DNA from 3 places in the Arthrobacter glacialis genome. Region 3 is predicted to be linked to each of the others. Evidence: riboswitches for the same ligand, from Rfam matches in the RefSeq annotation. Region 3 holds a riboswitch; each other region holds the start of a gene.
The links. Region 3 has a riboswitch for S-adenosylmethionine ahead of CVS28_RS06725 (aminotransferase class V-fold PLP-dependent enzyme). Riboswitches for the same ligand answer to the same signal wherever they lie in the genome.

Region 1 (4,275 bases), on a different contig from region 3:
AATCCCTGCTCGCCATCAATGGTGTCCCCCGCAAAGTCCAGGCCCACCTTGACCGGCTGGCGGGTTCGGCACTGACCATGGATCTGGCGATTCCGGCGGCGGAGGTTTGGCTGGCAGCCATTACGACGGCGCTCACGGCTTACGCCGGCGGCTCGGCTGCCGAGGGGCAGGCAGTGGTGAAGTTGATTGCCACCCGCGGCCCCGAAGGCGGCAACACCCCCACCGCCTGGGTGCAGGTCTCAGCCGTCTCACCGGCCTTGGCCAAGCAGCGCGACGCCGGACTGTCGGTGATCTTGTTGGAGCGCGGCTATGACAGCGACATTGCCGCACGGGCGCCGTGGCTGCTTTTAGGCGCGAAAACCCTTTCCTACGCGGTGAACATGGCCGCCCTGCGCCACGCCCACAGCCAGGGGGCCGATGACGTGATCTTCACCAGTGGTGACCAGCTGGTGCTGGAGGGACCCACGTCGTCAGTTCTGTTGGCACATATCTCGGATGATTCAGGTGTCCCGGTGAAGCGGCTCATCACACCCCATCTGGATACCGGAATTTTGCCCGGCACCACTCAGGGAGCGCTCTTTGCAGCGGCCAAGGAGGCTGGTTGGGAACTGGGCTACGGCCCCGTCACCCCGGCGGACTTGCTGGACGCTGACGCCGTCTGGCTCATTTCCAGCTTGCGGCTGCTGGCCCCCGTGAACACCATTGACGGTGTGGAGATCGGCACGGCGGCCAACCGGGCGCAGCTCAGCGCCGAACTCAGCGCACTGTTGGCCACAACACTGTAGGAGACTATGCGGTTAGGCGGCTACGCTGTCTGACTCCCACTGAACAGGCACCAGTGGACGGAACTTGTTGGCCAACAGGATCAACACAATAGTCGTCGCTATGAACGCCACGGCAATGAACAGGCAGGTGATGGCCACGGCGCCGTAGCCGCCGTTGGCCGGATTCAGGAACGGGTAGGCATACCAGCCGGTGATGGCACCGCGGACCAGCGAGTAGGCCAAATAGGCCAAGGGGAAAAACACGGCGATCCAGAGGCTGCGCAGCGAAAGGGGCTTGCGGGGGGACTGGATGAGCCAGTCTGCCACCACTACCACCGGCATAACGTAGTGCAGCCAGGTGTTGATCCACGGGAGCAGCGAGCCAAGGTCCACATCACGCAACAACGCGCTGAACACCATACCCACCAGCGCCATGGCAACCACTGAAACGCAGCGCAAAACCTGCCACAGCGGCCCCAGCTCCTTGCCACGCCACGTCAGCACCGACTCCACCAACAGCACCACCGCAGCAAAAATGTTGCCAAGATTGGTGAAGTAGCTGAAGAAGTTCAGCACTGGGAAGCCATTGCTGATGTGAATACCCAGTTGGGTTCCCACGGCAATAAGCGTTACGGCACCGAACAGGAAACGGACTGCGGCAAAGGCGCGGGTCAAGGTCATGCGTTTATCTTGCCACTTGGCGGGGTTGCCGTGTTGCAACGCGCCCGTCATGTTGAGCCACACTGACACATTCTTGGGCCCGCTGCACGGCTCATGTGCTATTTTTTCAAGTAAGTAATGAGTGCCAGCGTCAAGCCCTGACTCGCTGGCCGGCAACCCTCTTTCCGGCGGGGTGCCTCAGGTGAATACTTGGCAAACCCAGCTACCCAAGCCACAGGTTTGCAAGCGTGAACGTCTTATTGCGTGCTTATCAGCCAACCCTCGTTAAGCGCAGTCTCCCGCTTGCAGATTTAGCGCTTTCTTGCAATGAGGAGAACACATGTCCGCGGACGAATCCCCCCTGGCCTACCGGCTCATCACCGGCCCCGATGACAAGTCTTTTTGTGAGCGCATTTCAGAAGCTCTGGCCGAAGGCTACGTGCTCCACGGAGGACCGGCCGTAACCTTCAACGGGACCAGCGTCATCTGTGCCCAAGCATTGATCCTCCCACAGGCCATTGCCGTCAGTGACGCAGCAGTTGCCACGGCCGTGGATGAGCTCGATGCTGAGCTGGAGTTCGACGGCGAGGGCATCGCATGAGCTACGCAGGAGACCTTGCCCCGGCCACGGCTTGGGAACACCTGGCAGCAGGCGCGGTACTCCTTGATGTGCGCACCGAGGGAGAATGGGCGCACATTGGCGTTCCAGACACCTCGGCACTGAACACTGAGCCTGTCTTCATCCAATGGAACCTGGCCAGCGGACACAACAACCCTGACTTTCTGGCGCAGCTATTGGCGGCAGTGCCCACGGAAAAGCCGCTGGTGGTGTTGTGCCGCTCCGGCGCCCGTTCCATCGCCGCGGCCCACGCCGCCACGGCTGCCGGGTACACGGCCTATAACGTCCTGGAGGGCTTTGAGGGTGAGCCGGACAGCTACGGCGAGCGGGTCATCAACGGCTGGAAGAACCGCAGCCTGCCCTGGCGCTAGCAACGCAGCGCCCCGCGCCGCCGCCGTAAGTCAGTCAGTCAGTCAGTCAGTCAGGACCGCACCACCAGCGAAATAGGGTAAGTCATTGAGTAACTTTAACGAGCACGCCGCCACCTGGGCGCAGGACACCCAGGCCGTGCGCGGCGGGCTTGACCGCAGCAATTTCTCCGAAACCTCCGAGGCCTTGTTCCTGAATTCAGGGTTCGTGTACGAATCGGCTGAGGCCGCCGAACAGGCCTTCACCGGCGAGGCGGACCGGTTCGTGTACTCCCGCTACGGCAACCCGTCCGTGGCAACCTTCCAGGAACGCCTGCGCCTGCTCGAGGGCAAGGAGGCCTGCTTTGCCACGGCCTCGGGCATGTCCGCCGTTTTCACGGCCTTGGGTGCCTTGCTGGCGGCCGGGGACAGGGTGGTTGCCTCACGATCACTCTTTGGCTCCTGCTTTGTCATCTTGAACGAGTTGCTGCCGCGGTGGGGCGTGGAAACGGTGTTCGTGGACGGACCGGATCTGGATCAGTGGCGCGAGGCCCTTTCGGTGCCGACCACTGCCGTGTTCTTTGAGTCCCCGTCGAACCCCATGCAGGAAATCATTGACATACAGGCGGTGTGCGACCTGGCCCATGCCGCGGGCGCGCAGGTGGTGGCCGACAACGTGTTTGCCACCCCCCTGCTGCAGCGATGTGGCGATTTTGGTGCGGACATCATTGTGTACTCCGGCACCAAGCACATTGACGGTCAGGGGCGTGTTCTGGGCGGCGCCATCCTGGGCAGCAAGGAGTTCATTGACGGTCCCGTCAAGAACTTGATGCGGCACACGGGCCCCGCCTTGTCGGCGTTCAACGCGTGGGTCCTGACCAAGGGCTTGGAAACCATGAACCTGCGCGTCACGCATTCGTGCAACAACGCCCTGGCCCTGGGCGAGTTCCTTGAGGCCCAGCCACAAGTTAGTCTCGTGCTGTACCCGCATCTGCCGTCCCACCCACAGTACGAGCTGGCTAAGAAGCAGATGAAGGCCGGCGGCACGGTGCTGACGTTTGAACTGGCGCAGCCGGGCACCGGAACCACCAAGGATGCAGCGTTTGCCCTGCTCAATGCCCTGCAAATCATTGACATTTCCAATAATTTGGGCGACGCCAAATCCCTGATCACCCACCCTGCCACAACAACCCACCGCGCCATGGGCGCGGAGGCCCGTGCGGCCATTGGCCTGCGCAACGGCTTCCTGCGCTTGTCAGTGGGTCTGGAGGATGTGGAAGACTTGAAGGCTGATCTGGCGCAGGCGTTGTCCGCTATTTAGCGAGCTTGCGCGCCCATGCGGAGAAGCTGGCCACGTCGGATCCGGACATGACGGCGGCCGGCGGTTCGCTCACGGGGACAACCATCAGCGCCAGCGCGTCCGCGGGAAATACTGCCATCCATTTTCCGGCCTCGGAGGCCCTACCGGCCGTCGCCGCAGCATCAACCCCCACCGCGTTGCACAGGAAGACATCCGGGCTGGCCCCCATCGGATCGACCATGCTGATCCGCCCGTCGAGCAGTTCGAGGATTTCCGCGTGAAGCATGGTCACGGTGAGGTCGCTCGTGGTCAGCTGCACGCAGTGCATCAGCTTGGCGCCTTTGCGCCCGCGCGGCAGGTCCACCTCGGTGGCCGTCAACCCAGCACCCTGCCACGGGATTCCGCCGTCCCGCGGGATGGCGGCGGGCGGAAGGGGTGCTGCGGCATCGCGTTTAGTCCAAGGAAACATGTTGCTGAGCCTAGCGGAACCACCGTCGTGCGTTAAAAAACTGTGGCCGCGCCCGTCTCCCGTTTTCGCGCCCGTTCGGACGGGCGCGACATGCGGGGACGGGCGCGGCGGCCCGA
Region 2 (4,275 bases), on a different contig from region 3:
TCAGTTTCTGAACGGTAGTTGATGTGGGCAATCCGACGCGCCAGCCCCAAGCCTGAGGTGGGGGCTGCGCCGTCGTAATAGTCCCCGCCGGCAAAGTTCGGGTCCTGGCGGATGGCGAGCGTCTGCGTCTGGGCAAAGGCAATTTGCTCAGCCGTGCTGGCCGCGCAGGCAGCCACCACGGCGCAGCGGCGCACCCGCTCCGGATAGCTTGCCGCCCACTCCAAGGCACGCGCACCGCCCATGGAACCACCCACGACGGCGTGCCACAGCTTGATGCCGAGCTTGTCGGCCAGGCGCGCCTCGGCGTGGACCGAGTCGCGGATGGTGACGAAGGGGAAACGGGACCCGTAAGGTTTTCCGTCGCTGGCGATGCTGGACGGGCCGGTGGTGCCGTAGCAGCCGCCCAGCATGTTGGCGCACACCACAAAGTACTTGTTGGTGTCGATGACGTCCCCGGGCCCCACCAAGCCTTCCCACCAGCCGTCTTCCTCTGAATCGCCGCGGCTCACGTGGGTGCTGCCGGTCAGGGCGTGCTGTATGAGCACGGCATTGTCGCCGGCCTCATTCAGCGTGCCCCAGCATTCAAAGGCCATGGTCACCGAGGGCAGCGAGCCCCCCGCTTCCAGCGGCAATGCGCCGATCTCAAGGGAACGCAGCACACCGCCGCCCCGTCCTACGGCCGCGGAAAATTCTTCACCCACCGCGGTGGCCGCCACGGAGGCAGACCCCGTGGCAAGCATACTTTTTTCCTCCGTGTGTCCCACCGAAATCACGCTTGTTTTGCCGCGCGGAATCCGGCTTCGAGATCGGCCAGGATGTCAGCAATATTCTCAAGGCCCACCGAGAGTCGGACCAGTCCCGGGCGCACACCGGCAGCCAACTGCTGCTCCGGTGAAAGCTGTGCATGGGTGGTCGACGCCGGGTGGATGACCAGGGAGCGCACGTCGCCAATGTTGGCCACATGTGAGTGCAGTTCCAGGCCGTCCACGAATCGCTTGCCAGCCTCGGCGCCGCCCAAGATGTCAAAGGCGATGACGGCGCCGGTGCCCTTGGGACCGTACTTGCGGCCACGCTCGAACCAGGGGCTGGAGGGGATGCCTGCGTAGGCCACAGCCTCCACGTTCTCGTTCGTCTCGAGCCATTCGGCAACGGCAACCGCGTTGCTCACGTGGCGCTCCACACGCAAGCTCAGGGTTTCGATGCCCTGGGCAATGAGGAAGGCGTTGAACGGTGCCACGGCCGAGCCAAGGTCGCGCAGCAACTGCACGCGTGCCTTGAGGATGTAGGCCAGGTTGGCGCCCAAGGCGCTGCCCACACCCAAATCGCGGGCGTACACCAAACCGTTGTAGGTGACATCCGGGGTGTTGAAGCCGGGGAACTTCTCCGGGTTGGTGGCGAAGTCGAACTTGCCGCCGTCGACAATCACTCCGGCGATGGCACTGCCGTGGCCGCCCAGGTACTTGGTGGCGGAGTGGATGACAATGTCGGCACCCCATTCCAGCGGTCGGATCAGGTACGGGGTTGCCAGGGTGTTGTCCACCAGCAGCGGCACCCCTGCCTCGTGGGCGATGGCGCTGATGTTCTCAATGTCCAGCACGTCTTGGCGCGGGTTTGACACAACCTCACCGAAGAAGGCCTTGGTGTTGGGACGGACCGCAGCACGCCATTCATCCAGGTTGTCGGGGTCGGAGACGAACGTGACCTCGATGCCGAGCTTCTTCAGGCTGTGGGCAAACAGATTGTAGGTGCCGCCGTAGATGCTGGGGCTGGAAACAATGTGGTCGCCTGCTTCTGCCAGGTTCAAGATGGCGAACGTGGTTGCCGCCTGGCCCGAGGCGAGCAGGAGTGCTGCCACGCCGCCTTCCAGACTGGCAATGCGCTGTTCGACGGCGTCCTGGGTGGGGTTGCCGATGCGGGTGTAAATCGGTTCCAGCTCTGCCAACGCGAACCGGGCAGCGGCGCTCTCGGCCGAGGGAAAAACAAAGGATGTTGTCTGGTAGATCGGCAGGGCGCGTGCCCCTGTGGTGACGTCCGGCTCCTGGCCTGCGTGGATCTGACGGGTTTCAAATGACCAACCGTTGCTCATGGTTGAATTCCTTCACACTAGAGGCCTGCGGTAAAAAACCCTCCAACGCAGCATGCGTGAAGGGCTTTCGACTCGATGGCCCGCGCTTGCACTGGAACCGGGCGGCTCAGTGCCAGGTCTTCACCCGGGGCACCCCACCGCGGAAGGAGGGTTGCCGGTCAGCGAGCCGGGGCTTGTCGCTGACACTCATGACCTACATCCAGTGTGGAAGATCCCTTCAGGCGCCGCAAGATTGTGACGAGTTTATGACCTTGGCCGAAGATCTGCTTGAAATATGCGCCAAAAAGTGGCACCGGCTGAATTTATGAACCATTCCACCACCGTGAGTGCGCAGCTGATGAGACTTGGAGCCCCACACGTCGCATCAGCTGCGCACTCACCGAATTGCCAGGACCTGGAACTACTTTCCCAGGCCCGCGCGGCGCAGAGCCTCGGCCATGGCGGTGTTGGCCGATGGTTGAGGCGTTGCGGGGCGTGCTGGACGGTCGCCGCCTTGTCGGGCGGAGTCCTGACCCGGGGTGCGCCTCTGCCCCGCACCCCGTGACTCTGCCGCACCCTGCTTGGGAGTTAGCCGCCCGGGGGTGCGGGCGGCGGGGGTGCGGGAGTCGGCGTCGAACTTCCTCGAAGACGTATCGGCGGCGTCATCCAGACGCAGCGTGAGGGAAATGCGCTTGCGTTCGGGCTCCACTTCCAGAACCTTTACGCGGACCACCTGGCCGGACTTGACCACAGTATGAGGGTCCGAGACGAAGGAGTTGCTCATGGCCGAGACGTGCACCAGCCCGTCCTGGTGCACGCCAATGTCCACGAACGCGCCAAACGCCGCTACATTGGAGACGGTTCCTTCCAGGATCATGCCGGGGCGAAGATCGGTGATCTTCTCAATGCCGTCCGTGAACGCGGCTGTTTCAAAGCGGGGCCGGGGATCGCGGCCAGGCTTCTGCAGTTCGGTCACAATGTCGGCAACTGTGGGCAGGCCAAAGGTGCCGTCCACGAAGTCGGCCGGGTTGACCGAGGACACAGCCCCAACGCCGGCAGAAATCTCGGCTGATGTGGCACCCACCGTGGCAAGGATCTTGCGGGCCACGCCGTACGCTTCGGGGTGCACGCTGGAGGCATCCAACGGTTCCGCTCCCCCGGTGATGCGCAGGAATCCCGCACATTGTTCAAACGCCTTGGGACCAAGCCGGGCCACCTTGAGCAGTTCGCGGCGCTTGTTGAACGGGCCGTGCTCGTTCCTGTGCGCCACAATGTTCTCGCTCAACAGCGGTCCGACGCCGGCCACCCTCGCCAGCAGTGCCGGGGAGGCGGTGTTCAGGTCCACGCCCACGGCGTTCACGCAGTCTTCCACCACCGCGTCCAGGGACCGTTCCAGTTTGGCCGGGGTGAGGTCGTGCTGGTACTGGCCCACGCCAATGGATTTGGGATCGATCTTCACCAGTTCCGCCAGCGGATCCTGCAACCGGCGGGCGATGGACACGGCCCCACGCAAGGACACATCCATGCCGGGCAGTTCGGCACTGGCCAGGGCCGACGCCGAGTACACCGAGGCTCCCGCTTCGGAGACAACAAGCTTGATGACTTGGCGGTCCGGGGCTGTGCGCTTGAGCTCGGCGACAAGTTCGGCGGCCAATTTGTCCGTCTCCCGGCTGGCTGTTCCGTTGCCAATGGCAATCAGCTCAACGCCATGCTTGTTGGCCAGGGCCACGAGGGTGGCAAGGGATTCGTTCCATTTCCGGGCGGGCGCGTGCGGGTAGATGGTTTCCGTTGCGGCAACCTTGCCGGTGCCATCCACCACGGCAACCTTGACGCCGGTGCGCAGTCCCGGATCCAGACCCAGGGTTGCGCGGTTTCCGGCCGGTGCCGCCAACAAGACGTCTCGGAGGTTTGCCGCGAAGACGCGCACCGATTCCTCCTCGGCGCTTTGGAACAGCCGCACGCGCAGGTCAACCGAAAGGCGGGTCAGGATGCGCGTGCGCCAGGCAAGTCGGGCGCTGGTCATGAGCCAGCTGTCCGCTGCCCGGCCGGATTCGGCGATGCCCAGGGAGTGCGCCACGGCATTTTCGTAGCGGGAACGTGCCAGGGCGGCGGCGTCGGCGTCACGGGTGTCGGCCTCGGCCAAATCCAGGCCCAGCACGCCGTCTTTTTCGCCGCGCAGCAGCGCCAGGACACGGTGGCTGGGCAGCGTG
Region 3 (4,275 bases):
CCGGCCTTCCGGGTCCGGGATGGGATCACCGTGCGGGTCCCGGGTGGGATGGCCCAACTTGGCACTCATGCGCTCAATGAAGTGCTCGGACACGGCATGCTCCAGCTGTTCGGCCTCGTCGTGCACCTCATCCCAGGTGTAGCCAAGCTCGCTGACAAGGTAGGTTTCCAGCAGCCGATGCCTGCGCACCATGGACAGCGCCAGAGTTAGACCTCGCTCGGTCAGGTGGATGGGGCTGTACGGCTGGTGGTCCACCAAGCCCTGGTCCTTGAGTTTGCGGACCATTTCCGAAACCGAGGAATTGGCAACCCCAAGGCGGGTGGCTAAGGCGGTGGAGGTGATGGGTTTGTCCTGCCACTCCGTGTAGGCATAGATGACCTTGACATAGTCCTCGATGCTGGAGGAGGTGGCAGTTTGTTTCACAGAATCCAGCCTACCGCTAGGCTCAGAGTTTGTGCGTGCGCCAGGTCTGGGCCACGTAAGGCAGCTGGAGCTCTTCATCAGGAGAGTGACCCAGATGGTCAAGAAGGTACCACTGAAGATTTGCCATGACCTTGGCGCGGATGGGGTCCGAGGCCTTGAGGTAGTAGCTGCGGGATTTGGCCAGTTCCATGATGGCCTCTGGCGTCAAGGACTGGCTCCAGCGGGTGTTGTGCACGTGCGGAGCGGCGAATTCCTTACCAATGGTGGGGTGGAAGTCTGCCTTGTGGACGTCACCGGCATGCATGATGCGTGCCAGCCGGTGAACCCAAGGGATGCCGACGTCGAGCTGGTTCCAGATCAAGCCCAAGGTGCCGCCGGGGCGAAGTACGCGGGCAATCTCGGTACTGGCGGCGAGGGGATCGCACCAGTGCCACGCCTGCGCCACCACTGCCAGATCCATGGAGTTCACTGGCAGCTCAAGGTGTTCGGCCGTGCCCACAATGGTTGTGGTCCGGGGCAGCTCTGCGGCCAACTGGGTGAGCATGTCTGCCGAAGGGTCCACCGCCGTCAGATTCCAGCCGTGCCGGGCCAATAGTTGAGTGTACTTTCCCGTTCCCGCACCCACATCAAGGGCGTCCTTGATGGGGTGCGGGGAACCAGCGATTAGCCAGTCCAGGGAATCGCGGGGGTAGCTGGGACGGACCTGATGATAATGCTCCCCGCCTTCCAGAAATGCCGCAGCCATGTGCTTGCGCCGTTCCGCGTCGAAGACCGGTCCGCCTACCCCTGCCATAGTGCTCCCCTAAAGTTGTGCCGTTTTGCCCGTTCAACTTTACCGCGGGGGAGAGGGTGTGTTGTTTAAGTGTTGCAGGGGGCTGCGCCAGCGGTTCCGGGCGTGTTCGGGGCCCAGTGCGGGTACGCACGGTTGTCATCGGCGGGCACCCAGCGGCCGGCGTCAACCACGTAATCCCAGCCCAGCCCGTCACGCAACAGGGCACTGACACCCTCGATCAGGCGCTGTGCGTCCTCAAGCCGGGAACCCACACCAAAGCTGGCACGCAATGAACCCGACGGCAGGCCCAAACGGTTCAGCAGCGGGTGGGCGCAGAACTTGCCATCACGCACGCCCACGCCATGCTCGGCCGACAAGTAGGCGGCAACCAATCCGGCGTCGTACCCGGTGATGGAGAAGTTCACCACGCCGATGCTGCCGCACTCGGGGTAGTCTGCGGAGTCGGAGAACAGCGAATGGACGTTGACGCCCTCAATCGCGGCGAAGCCCGCCACCAGATACTCACGCAGCTGCTGTTCGTGGCTGTGCCAGTCCTGCGCGTCGAGTGCTGCCAGGGTGGCGGCGGCCTTGGCGAGAGTGGCGGCGCCCAAAACGTTGGGGGAGCCGGCTTCGTGGCGTGCGGGGCCGTCACTCCAGCGGGTTGATTCCAGTCGCACTTCCGTCACGGCGCCACCGCCGGCCAAATGCGGCTTGCCCGTGTCCAGCCAATCAGAGCGGCCCACCAAAACGCCCGCACCAAAGGGCGCGTACAGCTTGTGGCCGGAGAACGCCAGGTAGTCGATTCCGCTGGCGCTCAAGTCGATACGGCGGTGCGGGGCCAGTTGGGCCGCGTCAACCACAATGCGGGCGCCGTAGCGGTGGGCCAAGGCGGCCAGTTCATTGACGGGCAGCACCTCGCCCGTCACATTGGAGGCACCAGTGACGGCCAACAGGAGCACGTTGCCGGCCCGCAGCTGTGTTTCAACGCGGGCCAGGGTCGCTGCGATGGAATCCGCAGCCACCACTGAGCGGTGCGGCAGCGCCTGCCACGGAAGCAGATTGGCGTGGTGCTCAATATCCAGATACAGCACTTCGCCGTGAACGTTGGAGCGGCCCTCGGTGAACCCCTTTTGGGTCAGGATGCTTTGCACGCACCCGGCCAAGAGGTTCAAGGAATCTGTTGTGTGGCGCGTGAAGATGACGGTGTCATCGGGGCGGGCGCCCACAAAGTTGGCCACAATCTTGCGGGCATTCTCATACACGGACGTGCTGACCTGGGAGGCAAACCCTGCACCGCGGTGCACACTGGCGTAGTACGGCAAAACCTCGTTCAGGTGGGCGGCCACGTCCTCAAGTGCCGGGGCCGACGCCGCATAGTCAAGGTTGGCGTACCGCACCTGTCCGCCGTGGATCAAGGGGGCGTTTAAATCCTGGCCCACCACCGGCAACAAGGGAGATTTGGATAGGGATGTTTTTTCCAAAAGGGCGTAGCTCATGGGTAAATCCTTCGACACAAAGGACCCTTGGAAGGAGCCAAGAAGTCCGCGCTTGCCATGACCGCTCCGGCCTGACCTGGTCGTCACCCGGGGCACCCCGCCGCGAAAGGAGGGTTGCCGGCCAGCAAACCGGGGTTTAGCGCTGGCACTCGTGACCTATGCCAAAAAGATTAGCCCAAGAATAGAGTTCTCGCATTTGTTACGTCATGAAACGCACGCCGCCGTTGGGCCGGGGGCAGGCGGGCAAAAAGAACGACGGCGGAAGCCGCCGTCGTTCTTAATACGATTGAGCTAAATGCCGTGGATTAGCCCAGCAGATCGTCCCAGTTGGGGTTCAAACGCTGCAGGACTTCTGTGTGCAGGATGGAGTTGGTGGCCAAGGCGTTGCCGCCGAAGGGGCCGTCTGCTCCCTCCAGGGATGTGAATCGGCCGCCAGCCTCGGTCACGATCGGCACCAGCGCGGCCATGTCGTAGAGGTTTAGTTCGGGCTCGCAGGCGATGTCCACGCTGCCCTCGGCAACCATGCAGTAGGACCAGAAATCGCCGTACGCGCGGGTGCGCCAGACGTCGTCGGTGAGGGCAATGAACTCATCACGGTTGCCCCGTTCAGCCCAGCCGCTCAGAGACGAGTAGGACAGTGACGCGTCCTTGAGCTCTGCAACATTGGAGACGCGAATGCGGGTGGCGGCGGCCAGAGACTTGCCCATGTATGCGCCGGTGCCCTCGGCAGCCCACCACCGCTTGCCCAGGGCTGGGGCGCTGACCAAACCAACCACGGGGCGGCCCTCATCCACCAGGGCAATCAGGGTGGCCCAGACAGGAACTCCGCGCACAAAGTTCTTGGTGCCGTCAATGGGATCGATGATCCAGCGGCGTGTTCCATGACCCGTGCTGCCAAACTCCTCGCCCAACACCGCATCGCGGGGACGTACCCGGGACAGTTGGCTGCGGATTGACTCCTCGGCGGCCTTGTCAGCATCCGTCACGGGAGTCAGATCCGGCTTGGTCTCAACCTCCAGATCAAGGGCCTTGAAACGGGCCATGGTCAGCGAATCCACGCTGTCCGCCAACACATGGGCCAAGCGGAGGTCGTCGTTGTACGTCTGGGGTTCAATCGTCATGTACATCACGCTATCGCGATTTGTCCCAAACGCCCGTTACGACGCCCTCCGGCGCCTGAATGCCAAATAAACCCGTGGCAGTTGGGGTTGGCGGCGCTATTAGTGAACTTATGCGCTGAACCGGAGCCGGGTAGTGCGCATATCTAAATTCTTGTGAAGTTATGCGCAGAACCCACCGCGAGTCCAGCGCATAAGTGTTTATGCACAGGACTCGCCATGGGTTCAGCGCATAAGTTCACTGCGCCCCGAGCCCGGCCAGCACAGCTACTCGATGATGCCCAGTTCCTTTTCCGCGGCGCGGCCCTCTGTCCTGTCGCTGGTGCCCAGCAGGCGGCGAAGCGAGGCAAGGCGGGCCGGTCCGGCGTCGCCGGCGAGCCCTGCAGCCACATAGGGGTCCAGGCCGCAGTTCACCGCGACACTGTCATGCTTGCAACCGCGTTCACAGTCGTCCGTGCCGGGCTGC

Region 1: another riboswitch for S-adenosylmethionine. It lies ahead of CVS28_RS00370 (DUF1737 domain-containing protein); the one in region 3 lies ahead of CVS28_RS06725 (aminotransferase class V-fold PLP-dependent enzyme).
Region 2: another riboswitch for S-adenosylmethionine. It lies ahead of CVS28_RS02465 (bifunctional o-acetylhomoserine/o-acetylserine sulfhydrylase); the one in region 3 lies ahead of CVS28_RS06725 (aminotransferase class V-fold PLP-dependent enzyme).

The regions. Positions count from the first base shown of each region.
Region 1 is NZ_PPXB01000001.1:73,068-77,342, reverse strand. Features, by position in the region: gene CVS28_RS00380 (aminodeoxychorismate lyase) at 1-785, shown strand, start outside; gene CVS28_RS00375 (Pr6Pr family membrane protein) at 798-1,445, opposite strand; SAM riboswitch class IV at 1,559-1,679, shown strand; gene CVS28_RS00370 (DUF1737 domain-containing protein) at 1,765-2,025, shown strand; gene CVS28_RS00365 (rhodanese-like domain-containing protein) at 2,022-2,414, shown strand; gene CVS28_RS00360 (O-succinylhomoserine sulfhydrylase) at 2,500-3,711, shown strand; gene CVS28_RS00355 (hypothetical protein) at 3,704-4,159, opposite strand.
Region 2 is NZ_PPXB01000002.1:70,954-75,228, forward strand. Features, by position in the region: gene metX (homoserine O-acetyltransferase MetX) at 1-740, opposite strand, end outside; gene CVS28_RS02465 (bifunctional o-acetylhomoserine/o-acetylserine sulfhydrylase) at 770-2,086, opposite strand; SAM riboswitch class IV at 2,164-2,280, opposite strand; gene CVS28_RS02470 (Tex family protein) at 2,487-4,275, opposite strand, start outside.
Region 3 is NZ_PPXB01000004.1:314,496-318,770, reverse strand. Features, by position in the region: gene CVS28_RS06735 (metal-dependent transcriptional regulator) at 1-423, opposite strand, end outside; gene CVS28_RS06730 (class I SAM-dependent methyltransferase) at 446-1,216, opposite strand; gene CVS28_RS06725 (aminotransferase class V-fold PLP-dependent enzyme) at 1,282-2,691, opposite strand; SAM riboswitch class IV at 2,735-2,848, opposite strand; gene hisN (histidinol-phosphatase) at 2,997-3,812, opposite strand; gene rsgA (ribosome small subunit-dependent GTPase A) at 4,077-4,275, opposite strand, start outside.